3 regions of the Ensifer sp. ENS03 genome follow, and region 2 is predicted to be linked to each of the others. Evidence: riboswitches for the same ligand, from Rfam matches in the RefSeq annotation. Region 2 holds a riboswitch; each other region holds the start of a gene.
What was found. Region 2 has a riboswitch for thiamine pyrophosphate ahead of thiB (thiamine ABC transporter substrate binding subunit). Riboswitches for the same ligand answer to the same signal wherever they lie in the genome.
Positions count from the first base shown of each region.

Region 1: it holds a riboswitch for thiamine pyrophosphate, as region 2 does, so the genes downstream of both, thiD (bifunctional hydroxymethylpyrimidine kinase/phosphomethylpyrimidine kinase) here and thiB (thiamine ABC transporter substrate binding subunit) in region 2, are expected to answer to the same signal.
Region 3: it holds a riboswitch for thiamine pyrophosphate, as region 2 does, so the genes downstream of both, thiO (glycine oxidase ThiO) here and thiB (thiamine ABC transporter substrate binding subunit) in region 2, are expected to answer to the same signal.

Region 1 covers NZ_JACVAV010000008.1:142,113-148,444, reverse strand. The annotation lists gene IB263_RS24660 (hypothetical protein) at 1-574, shown strand, start outside; gene IB263_RS24655 (hypothetical protein) at 585-2,804, shown strand; gene IB263_RS24650 (glycosyltransferase family 4 protein) at 2,801-4,102, shown strand; gene thiD (bifunctional hydroxymethylpyrimidine kinase/phosphomethylpyrimidine kinase) at 4,126-5,001, opposite strand; TPP riboswitch at 5,119-5,222, opposite strand; gene IB263_RS24640 (hypothetical protein) at 5,786-6,332, shown strand, end outside.
Region 2 covers NZ_JACVAV010000004.1:198,896-205,227, reverse strand. The annotation lists gene IB263_RS17300 (multidrug effflux MFS transporter) at 1-420, opposite strand, end outside; gene IB263_RS17295 (MarR family winged helix-turn-helix transcriptional regulator) at 417-920, opposite strand; gene IB263_RS17290 (ABC-F family ATP-binding cassette domain-containing protein) at 1,080-2,906, opposite strand; gene IB263_RS17285 (thiamine diphosphokinase) at 2,910-3,560, opposite strand; gene IB263_RS17280 (GNAT family N-acetyltransferase) at 3,645-4,130, opposite strand; TPP riboswitch at 4,266-4,384, shown strand; gene thiB (thiamine ABC transporter substrate binding subunit) at 4,436-5,464, shown strand; gene thiP (thiamine/thiamine pyrophosphate ABC transporter permease ThiP) at 5,472-6,332, shown strand, end outside.
Region 3 covers NZ_JACVAV010000003.1:447,703-454,034, reverse strand. The annotation lists gene bioD (dethiobiotin synthase) at 1-435, opposite strand, end outside; gene IB263_RS14940 (8-amino-7-oxononanoate synthase) at 432-1,577, opposite strand; gene bioB (biotin synthase BioB) at 1,574-2,590, opposite strand; TPP riboswitch at 3,016-3,136, shown strand; gene thiO (glycine oxidase ThiO) at 3,298-4,269, shown strand; gene thiS (sulfur carrier protein ThiS) at 4,266-4,463, shown strand; gene IB263_RS14920 (thiazole synthase) at 4,467-5,240, shown strand; gene IB263_RS14915 (thiamine phosphate synthase) at 5,237-5,842, shown strand; gene IB263_RS14910 (amidohydrolase family protein) at 5,876-6,332, opposite strand, start outside.

The DNA of each region.
Region 1 (6,332 bases), on a different contig from region 2:
CGGCAAGGCGATCGCCGAGGCGATCGCCGACCGCAACCGGCCCGATCTCAAGCGCAACGGGATTGGCGACGGCAACCACGCGTTTGAAATCGCGTTGCCTGAGATGGCGAGCGCGCGCAGCGGCGAACTCGTCGTGCTTGCGGCGACGGGCAAAGGCGGCGAACTGCCGCTTCGTGTTCCCAAACCCGATGAACAGGCGGCCGAAGCGCTGATTGCAGCACCGCTTGCAAAAGTGCTCGACAAGCTCGACGTGCTGATGGCAGCGCAACGGCAATTGCAGGTCTCGCAGCGTTCCGCCCTGCGGTCGAAAGTTGACGACGGCGATGAAGCCGAAAGCCCCGGGCTTGCGGCAATCAGCGACGATGTCGCGAACCTCCGCGGAGAGATCACCCAACGGTTGACCGATCTCGACGTCCACCTGATGCGGCTCGACGGTGTAATCGCGGGCATGGAAAAGAGCCTCAACGCACTGAAGCAGCGCTCGAACGGCGATTTGAAGCCCGCGTTTCTGCTACTCTTCGTGCTTGCGGGCTTTGCGGCAGGCGCGATCCTTTCCGTCTTCCTTCGGACCTGAGGCGCATCTCATGCCCAGTTCGGAACTCAGCCTTTCCGCAAGCCCAGCACCGCTTGGCCGCATCGCGCGTAGTGGACGGATCATCGCCTGCCCGATCGACGAGACACTGTTGCTCGTTATCGGAACCGGTGGCCCGATGGCCGATCAGTTGCCGGTTGAGATCAATGAAGATGCGTCAAGCCAGGTCATGGCGTCGGTCGTCGGCTGGCGGCTGGCGGCACCCCAGTCTTCCGCCACGCATGGCTTCGCCGCGCTGTTGCCGGTCGAAGGTTCTGAGCGGCTGCCGACTACCCTGCGCTTCGGCAAGGCGGGTAACGGCAAGCGCTATATGGTTGCGCCACGCACTGTTTCGATCGGTGAAGTCACGGCGATGCTGAAGGATTTTGCCGGTCCGCAGTTTGTCCATGTCCTCGGCCGTCTGGTCGACGTGCTGATCAAGCCACCGCATGCCGATCAACGGCTCGCGGCCATTACGACCCTGCTTAAAACGGGAGCGGCGAGCGACGGATATATCGAACTGCTCGGCGAGGGCCATGACGGGACCATCGCCCTGAAAGGATGGGCGCACGACCTGCCCGCCGGCGTCTGCCGGGCGATCGTCAAGAGCGAGGATACCTTCCTTGCCGATTGCAACGTCGCCATTTTCCAGCGCAACGACGCGCCTGACGGCTCGGCCGGCTTTGTCGGCCTCCTGTCCGCAAACGATCTGCCCCGAGCGCGCGACATCAAGGGCATATTCTATCGCGGCCGCGGCGCCTGGCGTTATGTCGGGCTCCACGAACGCCGGGTCGTGACCGGTCCGCTCGAGACACCCGGCCATATCCGCGCGATGCTGCTCCAGAGCCAGAGCTCGCCCCAGGTCATGCTTCGCCTGCGCGATGCCGCCAGCGGATACGATGGCACCGAGACGATCTCAAGCCTTCCCGTTCCTGTCCGCCTTGGCGTGGATGCACTCTACCAGGGTGAGGATGGTGCCTTCCTGATTTCGGGCTGGCTTTTAGACCCTGATGGGTATGTTGAAAGCGTGCGACTTTGCCGACAGGGCGGCGGAGCGCGGCTGGACGCAGCCTGGACCCGTACCGAACGATCCGACGTCGAAGAGGCCTTCGTCGATCGGCCGGAGTTCAAAAGCGCGATTTCCGGCCATCGCCGGTCCCATGGCTTTATCGGTCGCGTCGAGGCGCTTGGTGGCGAGGCGGAGGGACCAATTCACCTCGAACTCACCCTCAGAGATGCCCGCCGCGCCTACATGCCACTTTTCCCCGTGCGGCTGCCCGCACGCGCCGCCGCCCTACGGCTTCTTGGCTCGATCGATCCGACAAGCTGGGCCCTGCCCGATATTATCGACCGACAGATCGTCCAGTTTCTGACGGCGGCGCGCAACACCGCACCGACCATCGAGACCGTTGTCGACATGGGCCCCTTCGACCAGGCCGAGGGTACCGCCATCCTTCTTGTCGCCGGAGAAACCGAAACGGATTTCGCACCGCTCCTGGGGCTGCTCGCGCTTGATCCGCAAACGCGCCGGGCCCCGATCGCGCTCGTGCTGCAGACCGAGCGGTTCCGACGATACGCGGTCCACATCCGTCAACTCTCGGAATTCTATCGCTTGCCGCTGCGGCTCGTCTCCGTCGAAGGCGCCGGCGATGCCGGCGACCTGGCGCAAGCGGCCGCCGAAAGCATGAACAGCGACGCGGTCGTTCTGCTTTCCTCGTCGCTGACGCCAGCCAATGCCGGGTGGTATCAGGCACTCGTTTCCGCTTACGAGGCAAAGACGGGAAGCATCATTTCTCCGACCCTTGCCTATGAGGATCACTCGATCCGCTGGGCCGGCAGCACGTCGCTTGATCGCCCCGACCATCTGCAATCGAGCCGCTACGCCGGCTATCCTGTCGGCGCCGTCAATCGCCTGAAGCTGACCCGGGTCGCAACTGCATCGCTCGATTGCTGCATCCTGCCGCGTGAGGCGCTTTTGGAGGACGCTGGCCTGTCGCAGACCTATCTCGGCGCAGCGCTGAAGGGCCTCGATCTTGCCCTTCGCCTGAGCGGCAAGGGCTATGAAGCCTACTGGCTTCCTTCCCTGCAGATGGTCGGATCGGACGACATGCCCGGAGCGGGCTCTGCCGCCACAGCCCGGTTCGTGGAGCGTGTCGATCGGACGCTCTTCCGCGCCCGATGGATGCCCGCCTCCGAAACCGCCCAAACATTCTTCGAGGAGACTGACGCATGAGCGAAAAACTCCGCGTACTGGTGGTCTCCCATGGCCACCCGACCCATTCGCTTGGCGGGGCCGAAATTGCTTCGCATGGCCTTCACAAGGCGCTGAACGGCCTGTCGGGCGTGGAATCGATCTACCTTGCCCGTGTCGGCAATCCGGTTCCGCGCCATGGCGCCTCCGCGCTGATGAGCCTGCGTCTTGCCATGGACGAAGTGCTCTACCACGCCGAAGACTTCGACCATTTCTTCCTCTCCAACGGCGATACGGACGCGATCCGCCGCGACCTCTTGCGCTTCGTCGGCGACATCAAGCCTGATGTCGTTCACTTCCATCATATTCTCGGCTTCGGCCTGGAAGCGCTCTACGCCGTTCGCGATGCTCTGCCCAAGGCGCGCATCGTCGTGACGTTCCACGAATATCTGCCGATCTGCCACAATCACGGGCAAATGGTGAAACGCCCTTCGGGCCAGCTTTGCAACGGCGCCTCACCGATCAGTTGTCACACGTGCTTCCCTGAAATCCCGGTGTCGCGCTTCGTTCGCCGCGAACAGTTCGTGCGCGGCATGCTCAATCTCGCCGATGCCTTCATCGCGCCGAGCGCCTTTCTCGCCAACCGCTATGTCGAGTGGGGGCTCGAAGCTGCAAAGATCTTCGTGATCGAAAACGGCATCGTCATGGGCGACAAGGCGCCAGCCCGCGAATTGCCGTCGCCGACGGCCCGACGCAACCGCTTTGCCTATTTCGGGCAGATGACACCGTTCAAGGGCGTTCACGTGCTGATCGACGCGGTATCGCGCGTGCCCGACGACATCTGGGGCGATGATTCCTCGCTGATGATCTTTGGCGGGAACCTCGAGCGTCAGCCGAAGGACTACCAGGAGAAGGTGGCAAAACTGATCGAAGACGCCGGTCGTCGCGTCCGCTTCTACGGCGCCTACCAGAACCAGGACATGCCGCGGCTGATGCGCTCGGTTGACTGGGTGGTGATGCCCTCGGTCTGGTGGGAAAATTCTCCCGTCGTCATCCAGGAAGCATTGCATCACGGCCGGCCGATCCTGTGTTCGGATATCGGCGGCATGGCCGAAAAAGTTCGCGACCGGCTGGATGGCTATCACTTCCGCGCCGGCAGCGCCCAGGATCTGGCCGACCGCCTTATCGACGTTTTGAGCGCGCCGCGCTCATGGGACAATCTTCGGGCAACGCTTAGGCGGCCGACAAGCCATGTCGATTGCGCGCGCGAGCATGTGGCGCTCTACCGCAAGATGCTGAAGGGCGAGCAACCGGCTGCGCCGAGCGCCGCAGTGGCCTGAGATAGACCCGAAGCCCACACTGCTCAGCCAGATTGCGAAGCACGACCAAGAGCGCCCTGGGCTTCGGCTACTTTCGAAGCCGCGGCGCCCGACCCCTTGTCGTTGCCCCACCAATGATGAAAGTGATGCACTGGCCCATGCCCCTGTCCGATGGTCAGGCCATCGGCCGCCACCAGAGCGGCATGCAAGTAGGCCTTGGCTGCCACAACCGCATCGTCAATTGGCATGCCCTTGGCAAGCCCCGAGGCGATTGCTGCCGAGAGCGTGCACCCGGTGCCGTGATCATTCCTTGTTTCGATCCGCGGCCGTGACAGGTTGAGGACGTCCTCCCCGCTATAGAAAATATCGATCGCGTCCTTGCCCTTGGCATGGCCGCCCTTCATCAGAACTGAACGCGCACCGAGCTTCAGAAGCATCTCCGCCTGACGCGCGACCTCGCTTTCGGTTTCGGCGATTGCGCGTCCGGTCAACAGCGCCGCCTCGGGCAGGTTCGGCGTCAGAATGAGCGCCAGCGGCAACAACTCCTCCTTGAGCGTCGCGATCGCGTCGGGGCGCATCAGATGATCGCCGGAGGTTGCCACCATCACCGGGTCGATGACAGCCAGCCGGTCGTAGCGCTTCAGACCAGCCGCGATCACTGCGATCGTCTCGTGCCGCGAGACCATGCCTATTTTCACCGCTCCCACGGCGAGATCCGAAAACACCGCGTCGATCTGAGCCGTAACGACGGTCGGGGAGATATCTGCAACCGCAGAAACCCCACGGGTATTCTGCGCCGTGACCGCCGTGATCACGCTGGCGCCATAAACGCCCAGAGCCGAGAACGTCTTCAGATCCGCCTGGATGCCAGCCCCGCCACCGGAATCCGAACCTGCGATGGTAACGGCAATCGCAGTCATCGGACCACCCGAATGAGGCTTGAGCCTTCTATAACTGGTTCAAAAACAGACAGCAGCAACGCGATCTCCCGCAAACGGACTTTGACCCGAACAATGGGCGCGGAGACGGCTGGTGAGCAGAAGGGCCCTCGCCGTTCCTACGCCGGTATGATCCGGATCAGGTTCAAGGGTCTGGCTCACCGCCATCTCAGCACCGTGACAGTGCGCCCCTCGGCAAGAAGAATGCTAGGGGCGGATGATTGGGGATGTCAATGGTCGAAGTTTGGAACTCGAATGCGTGGTTCGATGCAATTCGCGAGAAATCCAAGCTTTCACAAGGACAAAAAAGGCCCTATTGCCGTGAGAGCGCAAGGAGCCTTTCGTCTGAGCGTTCGAATTCACAGACGCGCCCACATTACTTTTTTCATCCGACAAGGCAAGCGGCAAGCACCCGCATGCATCTCAGGAATCAGAGAATGCCGGGGTCCATAGTGGCTGGATACACCGGGCGCGGCACGGAGTCTGGCTCGATCCTCAACCTCGATCGTTTGGGGGTGTCGCCTTCAACGTTGTAAGCCTGTGCTTAAGCCTTCCTGCTTATGCTGAGTGTCCGGTCGAAAGTGGGGGCAGTTCAGGGGTCTATGGACCGCTTACGGTGCTCCCCCCGAACAAAGGAGGCGTTCACGATTTGGGATTTATGAGGCTAGTTCAGAGCCACTATAGTTCACAGCGAGGTCCAAGAGTTGTAAGGGTGCCGCACCGCCCCAGAGCTGGTGCATATCAGGGGCCGCAAAGAGCGAGTGCTATGATTACGAGTGGCGACAGTTTCAGAATTAGATCACGTGATTTTCGGTTCACAGATCACTCATTAGACGAAATCAACCAGGAGATATTCGAAGTCAACCAGCTTGCTGAAGAGGTCGGCGGAGTTTTCTATCCCGGCGCAGACGACTCTAGAACTCTCGTGCTTTTCGCTGGTTACATGGAGAAATTCGCAACTTTGAGCTTCGCACGGTATGTTAGTTGCAATGTCCTGGCCCTGCAGGACGTATCCAGTCCCTGGTATCAAGGCTCATCAACACTGCCACCAATCCTCGACCTTACCCGTATCCTCGAAGATGATTTGAAGAATCAAAAGCTCTATCTATTCGGTCAGGCCTCCGGCGCATATGCCGCGCTGGTGGCGTCCAAGAATCTGACGGAAGCCAAGATCATCGCCGTTTCTCCGCACTCATTTTCGGACGCAGACTTAAAGCGGAGAATAAGATTCGGCGCGGGGATAGCACCTTGTGTCACTCCAGACGGGTTGCTTGACCTTGTCGATTTTTTACATGATGCCGACGAAAGTAGCG
Region 2 (6,332 bases):
CATGCCGATCATGTTCATGATGCGTGCGGCTTCAGTCCCGGTGAACTGGTCGCGCACGATCGCACGCGCCACGGTCATCCCGACGGAGGCGCCGATGCCCTGCACCAGGCGGCCGGCCAAAAGCACCGCGACGGAAGGCGCAAAGGCCGCCATCAGGCTGCCGACGAGGTAGATCGCCATGAAGATCAGCGTCGCGCGGCGGCGACCGATGACATCGGAGAGCGTGCCGGACACCAGCTGGGCAAAGGCGAAGCCGGCGAAATAGAGCGACAGCGTCATCTTGATCGCCGCTTCGCTGGAGGAGAAGGCGCGCACCAGTTCAGGCATCGCCGGCGTATAGAGCGCCATGGAAACGGGGCCGAGCGCCACCAGGAAGGCACCGATGATGCTTGTGCGCCGCTCGCTCATGCGACGCGTCATTGCGCGGCTCCGATCCGGAATTCGGCCTTCTCCGCTGTCTCCTTACCGGCAAGGCACGGATCGAGTTGACGCAAATTGTCACGCAGGATGCGCAGATTGGAACAGAGAAGCGCGCGCGCTTCCGAGTCCAGCCCTTCCGTATAGGCATCCATCATTTCGCGAAGACCGGTCATCAGCTCGTTGAACAACGGACCGGCCTTTTCGGTGATGACGACATTCTTGGCGCGGCGATCCGCCGGATCGGGAACGCGGGCGACGAGCCCGTTCGCCTCCAGCCTGTCGAGATAGGCCGACAGCGTCATCGGCTCAATGCCCATGCGTGTGGCGATTTCGGCCTGTTTGATGCCCTCGGTGAGCGCCACCTGGATCAGCGTGCGCGCCTCGCCAGGCGTGATGCCCAGATCCATGGCATTGACCTTGCGGTCGAAGGCCCCGCGCAAGAGGCGCGAGACATCGGTCAGAAGCATTCCAATGGTTTCGGATTCTAGCTTGAAGGGCATCATGATCGTTCACAGGTGATATAATAAGTTTTACTTATCATACCCTGTGAAAACGTTCAACGCGGAAGGCCATCTTTCCCTTGCCAGTTTAACGGTAAAACTCGCAAGGATTCAACGTATTACCTTCGCAATCCCGCGCGGGACCGTCTTTGTTGTGTCTCAGCCCTCAAGCTCCTCGCGCAGCATTTCGAGCTCCAGCCATTCCTCTTCCATGCGAGCGAGGTCGGCACGCAGCTTTTCCAGCTCCTGCGCCAGCTTCGCAAAAGCATTTGGATCTTTTGTGAAAAGATTGGGGTCCGCCATCTTTTCTTCGCGCTTGGCAGCCTCGGCTTCCGCCTTGGCAATCTCTTTCGGCAGGTTTTCGAGCGCGAATTTCTGCTTGTAGGAAAGCTTACCCTTGGCAGCCTTCGGCGCTTCGGCGACAGGGGCCGCTGCATCGGCCTTGGCCTTTTCCGCCTTCTCGGCCTTGCGCTTCTCCTCGATCGCGCCCTTGCGCTGCGCCATCATGTCGGAATAACCGCCGGCATACTCGATCCAGCGTCCATCCGGCGCCTCCGGATTGGCCGGCGCGATCGTCGAGGTGACGGTGCGGTCGAGGAAGTCGCGATCGTGGCTGACGAGGATGACAGTTCCGGCAAAACCGGCGACGATCTCCTGCAGGAGGTCGAGCGTCTCGATGTCGAGGTCGTTGGTCGGCTCGTCGAGGATCAGAAGGTTGGTTGCGCGCGCGAGGATGCGCGCCAGCATCAGCCTTGCGCGCTCGCCGCCCGAAAGCTCGCGGATCGGGGTGCGCGCCTGCTCCGGCTGGAACAGGAAGTCCTTCATGTAGCCGGTGACGTGGCGCTGCTCGCCATTGACCAGCAGGTTGTCGCCGCGCCCGTCGGTCAGGTAGTGCGCCAGCGTTTCGTCGAGATTGAGGTCTTCGCGCTTCTGGTCAAGCGTCGCGATTTCGAGATTGGTGCCGAGCTTGACCGTACCCGTATCCGGTTCGATCTGCCCGGTCAGGATCTTCAGAAGCGTCGTCTTGCCGGCGCCGTTCGGGCCGACCAGACCGATGCGGTCGCCGCGGTGCACGCGGATCGAGAACGGCGCGACGATGGTACGCTCGCCATAGGCCTTGGTGACCTTCTCCGCCTCGATCACCAGCTTGCCCGATTCCTTGGCGTCGGCGGCCGTCGCCTGTACCGTTCCCTGCGGCCCCTTGTGGCCGCGATAGGTCGCCCGCATGGTCTGCAGCTCACCGAGGCGGCGCATGTTGCGCTTACGTCGTGCGGTCACGCCGTAGCGCAGCCAATGTTCCTCGCGCTCGATCGCTTTGCCGAGCTTGTGCTGCTCCAGCTCCTCGGCCTCCAGCACCTCGTCGCGCCAGGCCTCGAAATGGGCAAAGCCGCGGTCGAGCCGCCGCGACTGGCCACGGTCGAGCCAGACGGTCGCGGTCGAGACCTTTTCCAGGAAGCGCCGGTCGTGCGAGATCAGAACGAGCGCCGAACGGCTGCGGATCAGTTCGTCTTCCAGCCATTCGATCGTCGGCAGGTCGAGATGGTTGGTCGGCTCGTCGAGCAGCAGGATATCCGGCTCCGGCGCCATGACACGGGCAAGCGCCGCGCGACGCGCTTCGCCGCCCGAAAGGCGCTTCGGGTCTTCCTCGCCGGTCAACCCCAGGTGCTGCAGCAGATAGGCGACGCGATAGGGATCGTCACTCGGGCCGAGTCCTGCCTCGGCATAGGCCTGCACCGTGTCGTAGCCGTCGAAATCCGGCGCCTGGTGCAGATAGCGGATGGTCGCGGAGGGATGGCGGAAGATTTCGCCCGACTGCGCCTCGGCCAGACCCGCGGCAATCTTCATCAGCGTCGACTTGCCCGAGCCGTTGCGGCCGACCAGACAGATGCGGTCACCCGGTTCGACTTGAAAATTGGCGCCGGCTAGCAGCGGCGCGCCGCCGAAGGTGAGGAAGATGTCGTCGAGTTTCAGAATGGGAGGCGCCAAGGCTCAGGCTCCGGAAAGATCATAGGGGCGGGCGAGCACAATGGCGCGACCGCTCTGGAGAGTGAAGCGAAGGGGACCCTCCGCAACGTTGGAAACGGTTCGGGACGAGCCGAACGGCAAGGTGAAATCGTCGAGCGGATAGCGCGCATTGACGATCGAAAGACCGGTAAGCTCGGTCAACCCGAGCACCGAGAAGAGGCAGCCCTTGGGTAGGTCGAGGTCGAGCGAGCCGGCCAGCAGCGGATAGGCCTCTTCCTCGCCCGAGGTCATCAACACGGAAAGGCCACGCTCGGCAAGGGCGACGGCATGCAGCAGGTGCATGAAGGCGTGATCGCTGCGGGTACCGCCGAGGGCGCCGGCGAAAATCAGGCGATCGGCTCCACGCGACAACGCCGCCTCGACCGCGATCTCCCCGTCCGTCGCGGCCTTTGCCGCCGGATAGGGCTCGCGCGGGACGGAGGCGTAGTCCGCAAGAAGGGCTTCCTCGGTCGAGTCGAAATCACCGACCCAGACATCCGGCACGATGCCGAGCAATCGGGCATGGCGCATGCCGCCGTCAGCCGCAATGAAGCGACTTGCGGTCAGCTGGTGAGCCAGCCGGTCGGTCAGCGAAAGGGCGCCGCCAAGCAGAATGGTGAAGGTCGATCGAGCCATGGCAAAGCCCATAGCGCAAAGGACCGCCGAAGGAAAACGAAGAAAACCGTCGAACGAGCGGTTCTCGATATTTTGGTCAGACCATCAATGCCCCTCGGGCACCGGATCGGGGAAAAGCATGCCGGCATAAATGCCGGGGGTCGAATCCGGAATTTCGACGGCGCCGGCCACTCGCTCGTAGAACTTCGCCGGCCCGACGCCGCCGATAATCGCGTAGCCATAGCCGGCCTCGCGCATCGCCGTGAGGCTTGCAAGCAGCAGCGCCTCACCGATCCCCTGCCCGCGCATGCTTTCGTCGACGCCGGTCGGACCGAAGAAGCCGAGTGCCGTTACGTCGTGGCAGGAAAAGCCGACGATCTTTCCGTCATGGACAGCGACGTGCATGCGCGTAGGGGTGGAGGAAAAGGCGGCTTCCGCCTCGCCCGCCCATCCGGCACCGAAAGTCCTTTCGATCCAGGAAACAACCAGGCGGCGCTCCGGCGCCATGGCGCGGCGAATGCTGATGCCAAGGCCAAGCTTCGACTGAGGTTCAGCCGGCAGGGCATAAAGTCGAACAAGCATATCGGGCATGACATTTCCTCCTCGCTGCCGTTGTGTAGCGCAGTTGGCGGCATACGCAAACACGAGCCATTGTGCCGGCCAGGCGTCCCCTTGCTTCGCCGTAAACATCGCTTGCCATGGGACCGAGGCAGCGGTAAATCTCTTGCCGCTCTAACGGGGTGCCTCCCGACCGCATTGCGGCCGGAGGCTGAGAGGCGTCAAAACGCCAACCCGCGGAACCTGATCCGGCTCATACCGGCGGAGGGATTAGACGCGATCGGATCGATACGCCCTTTTCCCATGCAACAACGAACTTTGGGAGAGAGGTCCTCGCCATGTCCAATTCATCGCAACTTAAATTCTTTAGCCGGCTAGCCCTTGCGACGGCCGCGAGCCTTGTTTTCTCCGGCGCCGCGACCGCCGCCGACAAGACGCTGACGGTGTACACCTATGAGAGCTTCATCACCGAATGGGGCCCGGGCGCCAAGGTCGCAGAAGCCTTCGAGAAGACCTGCGAATGCAAGGTCAACTATGTCGGCGTGGCCGACGGCGTCGAGTTGCTCACCCGTCTGAAGCTCGAAGGCGAGGCCTCCAAGGCCGACATCGTGCTTGGTCTCGACACCAACCTCGTTGCGGAAGCCAAGGCAACGGGCTTCTTCGCGCCGCACGGCGTCGAGGCAACCGGCGTCACCGTTCCCGGCAACTTCTCCGATGACACGTTCCTGCCCTATGACTACGGCCACTTCGCCGTCGTCTACGACACCGAGACGCTGAAGACGCCGCCGAAGAGCCTGAAGGAGCTGGTAGAAGGCGATCCGTCGCAGAAGATCGTCATCGAGGATCCGCGTACGTCGACGCCGGGCCTCGGCCTCCTGCTCTGGGTCAAGGCCGTCTATGGCGATGAGGCGGGTGCCGCCTGGACGAAGCTGAAGGACCGCGTTCTGACCGTCACCCCCGGCTGGTCGGAAGCCTATGGCCTCTTCACCAAGGGCGAGGCGCCGATGGTGCTGTCCTACACCACGTCGCCGGCCTACCACATGGTCGCGGAAAACACCGAGCGCTACCAGGCCGCTGCCTTCTCCGAAGGGCACTACATCCAGATCGAAGTCGCCGGCATGACCAAGAACGCCAAGCAGCCGGAACTGGCAAAGCAGTTCCTCGCCTTCATGACCGGTCCGGACTTCCAGTCGATCATCCCGACGACGAACTGGATGATGCCGGTCGCAGCGACCAAGGAGCCGCTGCCGGACGCCTTCAACAAGCTGGTCAAGCCGGAAAACACCTTCCTCCTGCCCTCGGAGGAAGTCGCCAAGAACCGCAAGGCCTGGATCGACGAATGGCTTGCCGCCATGAGCAAGAACTGAGGCCGGATTGTTCGCACTGCGCGAAAATCGTATGACAGTGGTCGCCGGGGCAGCCTGCCTCGGCGTCTTCGTACTTTTCGTCGGTCTTGCGATCGTCGCCTTGCTGAGCCAGACGGGCGGCGCGAGCGACGATGCGCTGTTCGACGCCTACATCTGGCGCGTCACCCGCTTCACGCTGCTGCAGGCGACCCTCTCGACGTTGCTGTCCGTGCTCTTTGCCATCCCCGTCGCCCGGGCGCTAGCGCGACGACCGCAGTTCCCCGGCCGCATCTGGCTGCTGCGCTTGATGGCGCTGCCACTCGGACTGCCGGTTCTGGTTGGCGCACTCGGGCTGATCGAGATCTGGGGGCGGCAGGGTTTCCTCAATTCCGGCCTGCGCTGGCTCGGCCTCGCGCAGCCCGTCAGCATTTACGGCCTGTTCGGCATCCTGCTTGCCCACGTCTTCTTCAACATGCCGCTTGCAGCGCGCCTGTTCCTGGCCGGGCTCGAGCGCATCCCCGCCGAATACTGGCGCAGCGCCGCCAATCTCGGCATGCCGTCACGCGCACTCTTTCGCTTCATCGAATGGCCCGTGCTGCGCGGCCTCCTGCCGGGTGCCGCCGGCCTCGTCTTCATGCTCTGCGCCACCAGCTTCACCCTCGTGCTGACGCTCGGCGGCGGGCCTGCGGCCAGCACAATCGAAGTGGCGATCTACCAGGCGCTGCGTTTCGATTTCGATCCGCCGCGCGCGATCGCGCTGTCAGCCCTGCAGATCGCCATGACCGGCCTGCTGCTGCTCCTGCTTCGTCATCTGGCGACCGAGCCGGAAGAGGGCATGACCGGTGGCCGCACTGTGCGCCGTTTCGATGGCGCGTCAAGGATCGCGCGC
Region 3 (6,332 bases), on a different contig from region 2:
TTCGAGCGACAAGAGGGTGTGGTTGATCGTGCCGAGCCCGGTGCAAGCGCAGACAACCACCGGGATCAGCCAGCGCGCAAAGACATCCGCAAAGACCGTGTGCTCCGTCAGCGGCACCAAAAGCCCGCCTGCGCCTTCGATCACCAGCGGTCGTTCCACCGCCTGCGGGGAAAGATGCTCCGGGTCGATGGTGACGCCGTCGATCCGTGCTGACAGGTGCGGCGACGCCGGTGTTGCGAGCCTGTAGGCTTCGGGCAGGACGCGGTCAGACGACAACCGACCGAGCCGGGCGACGGTCTCGCTGTCGGTTTCTTCGTCGAGCCCTGACTGCACAGGCTTCCAGTAGCAACCGTCGAGCGCATCGGTAAGCGCCGCGGAAAAGATGGTCTTGCCGATGCCGGTATCGGTACCGGTGACTACGATACGGGTTTTCATGGCCGCTCCTTCGCGATCGTGATCTTCAACTGCTGCAGCATCTGCACGATTGCGGCCCGGTCGACATTGAGGGTGATGGCGATCCGAAGACGCGCGGTGCCTTCCGGCACCGTCGGCGGGCGAATTGCCCTGACATCGTAACCCTCGGCCCGCATGCGGGCGGCGATGCGGACCGCTCGGCCGTTATCACCGATCGGGATGGGCAGGATCTGCGAGCCGCTGCCTTCGATGCCGAGCACCTCGGCGAGCGCCCGGTTGGCGAAAGACCTGAGGCCGTCGAATGCGGCGCGGCGTTCCGGCTCGTCGACGAGGGCGGCGAGCGCTTCACGCACCGCGGCCGCGATGAGTGGCGAGGGCGCGGTCGAATAGATGAAATTGCGGGCGCGGTTGACGAGATAATCGCAAAGCACGGCGCTTGCTCCGACCAGTGCGCCGGAAACACCGAGCGCCTTGCCGCAAGTATGCAGCATGACGACGTTCTCCCGGTCCTCCAGCTCAGCCGCGAGACCGCGACCTTCCGGCCCGAAGACGCCGGTCGCGTGCGCCTCGTCGATGACGAGAAAGCCGTCATGCTGCGCGGCAAGCGCTAAGAGGTCGGCGAACGGCGCCCGATCGCCATCCATCGAATAGAGGCTTTCGACGGCAATCCACGGGCGCCCTGTGCCGCCGGCGCGGCGCCATTGGCCGATCGCATCGGCAAAGGCGTCGATATCGTTGTGCGCTGCCGCAACCGAATCGGCCTTGCTCGCAGCGATGCCTTCATGGGCGCTCGCATGGATCAGGGCATCGTGGACGATGAGGTCGTCGCGCTGCGGCAGCGTCGAAAACAGGGCAGCATTGGCGGCATAGCCGCTGCCGAAGAAGAGCATTCGTTCCGCGCCGAAGAAGGTGGCCGCTTCCGCCTCAAGCGCCTCGTGTTCTTCGTGATTGCCGCGCAACAGCCGTGAGCCGCCGGAGCCGACCGGCACGCCGCGCGCGATGGCACTCGTTATCGCCGCCTTCAGCCGCGTCGAAGCGGCGAGCGCCAGGTAGTCGTTCGAGGTGAAGTCCAGGCCGCCAGCGGGGGCAAGTGCGCGCCGGCGGCCCTTGCGATCAAGGCCCTCCAGCGTCTTCTCATAGCGCGCAAACAGACCCAGGGTCATTCGGCCGCATCCTGCCTTGCCGCCGGAGCCATCGGCTTCAACCCCAGGCGTCGGAAGAGCGCCGCATCATGGTCCTCGCCGGGATTGTCGGCGGTCAGCAGGGTTTCGCCGACAAAGATCGAATTGGCGCCGGCGAAGAAACAGAGCGCCTGCGTCTCGTCGCTCATGTCGGTCCGGCCGGCCGAAAGCCGGACATGCGATAGCGGCATCAGGATGCGGGCAAGCGCGATGGTGCGGACGAAATCGATCGGATCGACGGGCGCTGCATCGGCCAGCTTCGAGCCCGGGATCGGGATCAGCATGTTGATCGGCACGCTTTCGGGCGGCACCGGCAGATTGGCGAGCGTCACCAGCATGGAGATCCGGTCGTCGGCGGTTTCGCCCATGCCGAGAATGCCACCGGCGCAGACCTTGATGCCGGCGTCGCGGACATTCGCGAGCGTCTCCAGCCGGTCGGCAAAGCTGCGGGTGGTGATGATCTCGCCGTAGAAGCGTTCGGAGGTATCGACATTGTGGTTGTAGTAGTCGAGCCCGGCCTCGGCGAGCCGTGCGGACTGGTCCGGCGTCAGCATCCCGAGCGTCATGCAGGTTTCCATGCCAAGAGCCCGCACACCGCCGATCATGGCGACGATCGCGTCCATGTCGCGGTCCTTCGGGCTGCGCCAGGCGGCCCCCATGCAATAGCGCGTCGCACCGCCGTCGCGCGCCTGTCGCGCCTCGGCAAGCACACGCTCGACCTCCATCAGCTTCGATGCCTTGAGCCCGGTCGGATAGTGGGCGGACTGGCTGCAATAGCCGCAATCCTCGGCGCAGCCTCCGGTCTTGATCGAGAGCAGCCGGCTCATCTGGATGGCGTTGGGATCGAACTGCGCACGATGGACCGTGTGTGCGCGGTAGAGCAAATCGTTGAACGGCAAATTATAGATTTTTTCGGCTTCCGCTTGGGTCCAGCGGGATTCGCCCGCGTCACCCGGGGTAAAATTAGCGCCAGTTGATAGGGTTCCGTCCAGCATTTCGGCTCGTCCTCCAGGTCATTGCAAACGCGAAATAGATAGAATCTGATATTATCTATAATTTTATCGACCAACAAAGTTCGCAAGCACCCAGATGGAGAGTTTCTGTTAGAACATACCCTTATGGTTGTATTTTTGACCGTGAGTGAATCTGGAAACCGCCGAGACGGGGCAACAATCACCAATCAATCGGTCGCAGCTCCCATTTCCGAAATCGGGCGTACCGCACCCGAGAAACAAGGACGCGGCTGGGCTTCTCCGGTGTTTTTCGACCCGCTCCACCCGGTTGCCCTACCTCCTTTCATCACGCCGCCAACGCTTCCGCTTTCTTGTCGAAAAATTATAGATAATTTTTTCGGCAGATGAGATCACATAGCACACGAATGCTGGCTCTTGACAAAAACCGCCCCGAACGGTCAGCTTGGAGCATTCACCAGGGGTGTCCCGCCAAGGGGCTGAGATTCTGCTATGCGGTTTGCGCGGCGCAGTGACCCGTTGAACCTGATCCAGTTCATACTGGCGTAGGGACGGTGCAGACATCGCTGCCGCAAACGTCGCGTTCACGCGACCATTCAACGGCAAGGCGTCCTTCCCCTTCCTTCGCTCGTGAACTGGGTCTCCACAATCGGAGCCTCGGCATGCACACCGCCAACACCATCCCGCTTCCCTCACGACGGCCCGCCCACGCCTCGCGGGAACACTGAGCCATGCGGATCCTCGTCAAAGGTGCCGGCGTCGCAGGGCTCTGTCTGGCGCATGAACTTAGCGCCCGCGGTGTCGCGGTGACGGTTGTCGAGCAAAAGCCAGGCTTTGCCGGCGCGGCCTCCTGGTTTGCCGGCGGCATGCTGGCACCCTGGTGCGAACGCGAAAGCGCCGAAGAGGTGGTGCTGACGAAGGGCATCGGCGCCATCGACTGGTGGGACGACGCCCTGCCAGGCGAGGTTTCCCGAAACGGCACGCTTGTCGTCGCCCCGCCACGGGATGCGGGCGAACTCAAGCGCTTTGCCTCACGCACCTCCGGCTTCGAATGGCTCGACGCCGCCGCGATCGAACGGCTGGAACCGGCGCTTGCCGGACGTTTCCGCGAGGCGCTGTTTTTTCCCGGTGAGGCGCATCTCGACCCGCGCCGGGCGCTGAGCCGGTTGCGGCAGAAGCTTGTCGATCACGGCGTCACATTCCTCGATGAGACGAGCGACGATGGCCACCACGATCTCGTCGCCGACTGCGCCGGCGCGGCACGCGTCGGCGAAACGCCGGGCCTGCGGGGCGTGCGCGGTGAAATGCTCTACCTGCAGACAAGCGACGTGGAGCTGTCGCGGCCGGTCAGGCTCATTCATCCCCGCATCCCGCTCTACATCGTGCCGCGCGGCGGCGGCCTCTTCATGTGCGGGGCGACGATGATCGAGACGGATGACGGCGGACCGATCACCGCCCGCTCCCTCATGGAACTGCTGAACGCCGCCTATGCGCTGCATCCGGCCTTCGGCGAAGCGCGCCTCTTCGAAACCGGCGCCGGCGTCCGCCCCGCCTTCGCCAACAACCTGCCGCGCGCCCTGCGCACCGGGCAGACCATCACGATCAACGGACTTTACCGCCATGGCTTCCTGCTTTCACCGGCCCTGGCGGCGGAAGCAGCCGACCTCGCGCTTGCGCAGGACCTGAAGGGAGATGCCGCATGAGACTGACCGTCAATGGCGAGGATCACGACCTCGCCGTCACCACCCTCGCCGAGCTTCTGGCCGCCCTTGATTTCGAAGGCGACTGGCTCGCCACCGCCGTCAACGGCGAACTGGTGCACCGGGCCGACCGTTCGGGTCATGCGCTCAGCGACAGGGACCGAATCGAAATTCTCTCGCCGATGAAAGGAGGCTGAGACATGCTGACGCTTTATGGACAGGACCTGCGCTCACGGTTGCTGCTCGGCACCGCCCGCTACCCCTCCCCCGCCGTTCTGGAAGATGCGGTGCGATCGTCAGGCACTGAGGTCGTCACGGTCTCGCTCCGGCGCGAAACCGCCGGAGGCCGCCAGGGCGGCGCCTTCTTCGAACTGATCCGGGCGCTCGGCGTGCACGTGCTGCCGAACACCGCCGGCTGCCACTCGGTGTCAGAGGCGGTGCTGACGGCCAAGATGGCGCGCGAGGTCTTCGGCACCAACTGGCTGAAACTCGAAGTGATCGGCCACCACGATACGCTGCAGCCCGATGTCTTCGGGCTGGTCGAGGCGGCGCGCATCCTCTCGGCCGAAGGGTTCGAAGTCTTTCCCTACACCACGGATGATCTCGTGGTTGCCGAACGGCTCGTGGAAGCCGGCTGCAAGGTGCTGATGCCCTGGTGCGCGCCGATCGGCAGCGCCATGGGGCCGCAAAACATCCAGGCGCTCAGGGCAATGCGGGCCAACTTTCCCGATGTGCCGCTGATCGTCGATGCCGGCATCGGCCGGCCCTCGCACGCAACGAGGGTGATGGAGTTCGGCTTCGATGCCGTCCTGCTCAACACCGCTGTAGCCGGCGCCGCCAAGCCCGCGCTGATGGCCGCTGCGTTCGCGGGCGCGATCGATGCCGGCCGGCAGGCCTTCGAGGCGGGCATGCTCGAACCGCGCGATTTTGCCGTCCCTTCCACCCCCGTCATCGGAAAGGCGGTGTTTGCGTGAAACTTGACCCCTTCTATCTCATCGTCGACAGCGCGGATTGGATCGAGCGGCTGGTGCCGCTCGGCGTCAAGCTGGTGCAGCTACGCGTCAAGGATCGTACGGAAGCGGAGATCCGCCGCGAGATCCGCGCGGCCAAGGCCGTTTGCGACGAGCAGGGCTGCCAGCTCATCGTCAACGACTACTGGCAACTGGCGATCGCGGAAGGCTGCGACTTCGTCCATCTCGGCCAGGAGGACCTGGCGGAGGCCGACCTTACTGCAATCCGCGCCGCCGGCCTGAAGCTCGGACTCAGCACCCATGACGAGACGGAACTGGAGACAGCACTTGCTGCCAAGCCCGACTATGTCGCGCTCGGACCGGTTTACCCGACCATTCTCAAGGCTATGAAGTGGGCGCCGCAGGGACTGCCGCGCCTTGCCGCCTGGCGGAACCGTGTCGGGTTGCTGCCGCTGGTCGCCATCGGCGGCCTCAACGTCGAGCGGATCGCCGGCGTCTTCGAGCACGGCGCCGACATCGCCGCCGTCGTTACCGACATCACCCGCAACGCCGACCCGGAAGGCCGGACGCGCGAATGGATCGCCAGAACCGCGCCGTGGCGATAGGCACGTGCCGGACCGCGGGTAGCAGTTTCGCGGTCAGGCGATCTCCAGCTGCGAGAGCCAGGAGGCGTCCAGGCCACGCTTGCGACAATAGGTGGCGAGCCGCTGGCGGGTCGGCCCCGGCCGGTCGAGGCCGAGGTAACGGGAGGCGTTCTTCCAGAAGATGTTCTGCTGGTCCTCCTCGCTGACATTGGCCTCCTTCAGTTGCTGGGCGATCCGCGGGACGTAGGCGTTGTAGTCCTTCTCCAGCGCCATCATCGACCAGTCGGTGCCGAACATCAGATGGCGCGCATCGGGATCGTAGTCCCGCAGCCATTTGTCGAGCAGCGCGCGGATTTTTTCATGCAGCCCGGGCGTGTTGTCGGTGACGAGCTCGCTCAGGTAGCTCAGGTCGGCAAACAGGTTCGGCCGGCGCCCGTGGCCGATCGTCTTGCCAATGATGTCCTCCCAGGTCGGCGGACCGGAGAATTTGTCCTGGGCGCAGGACACCATG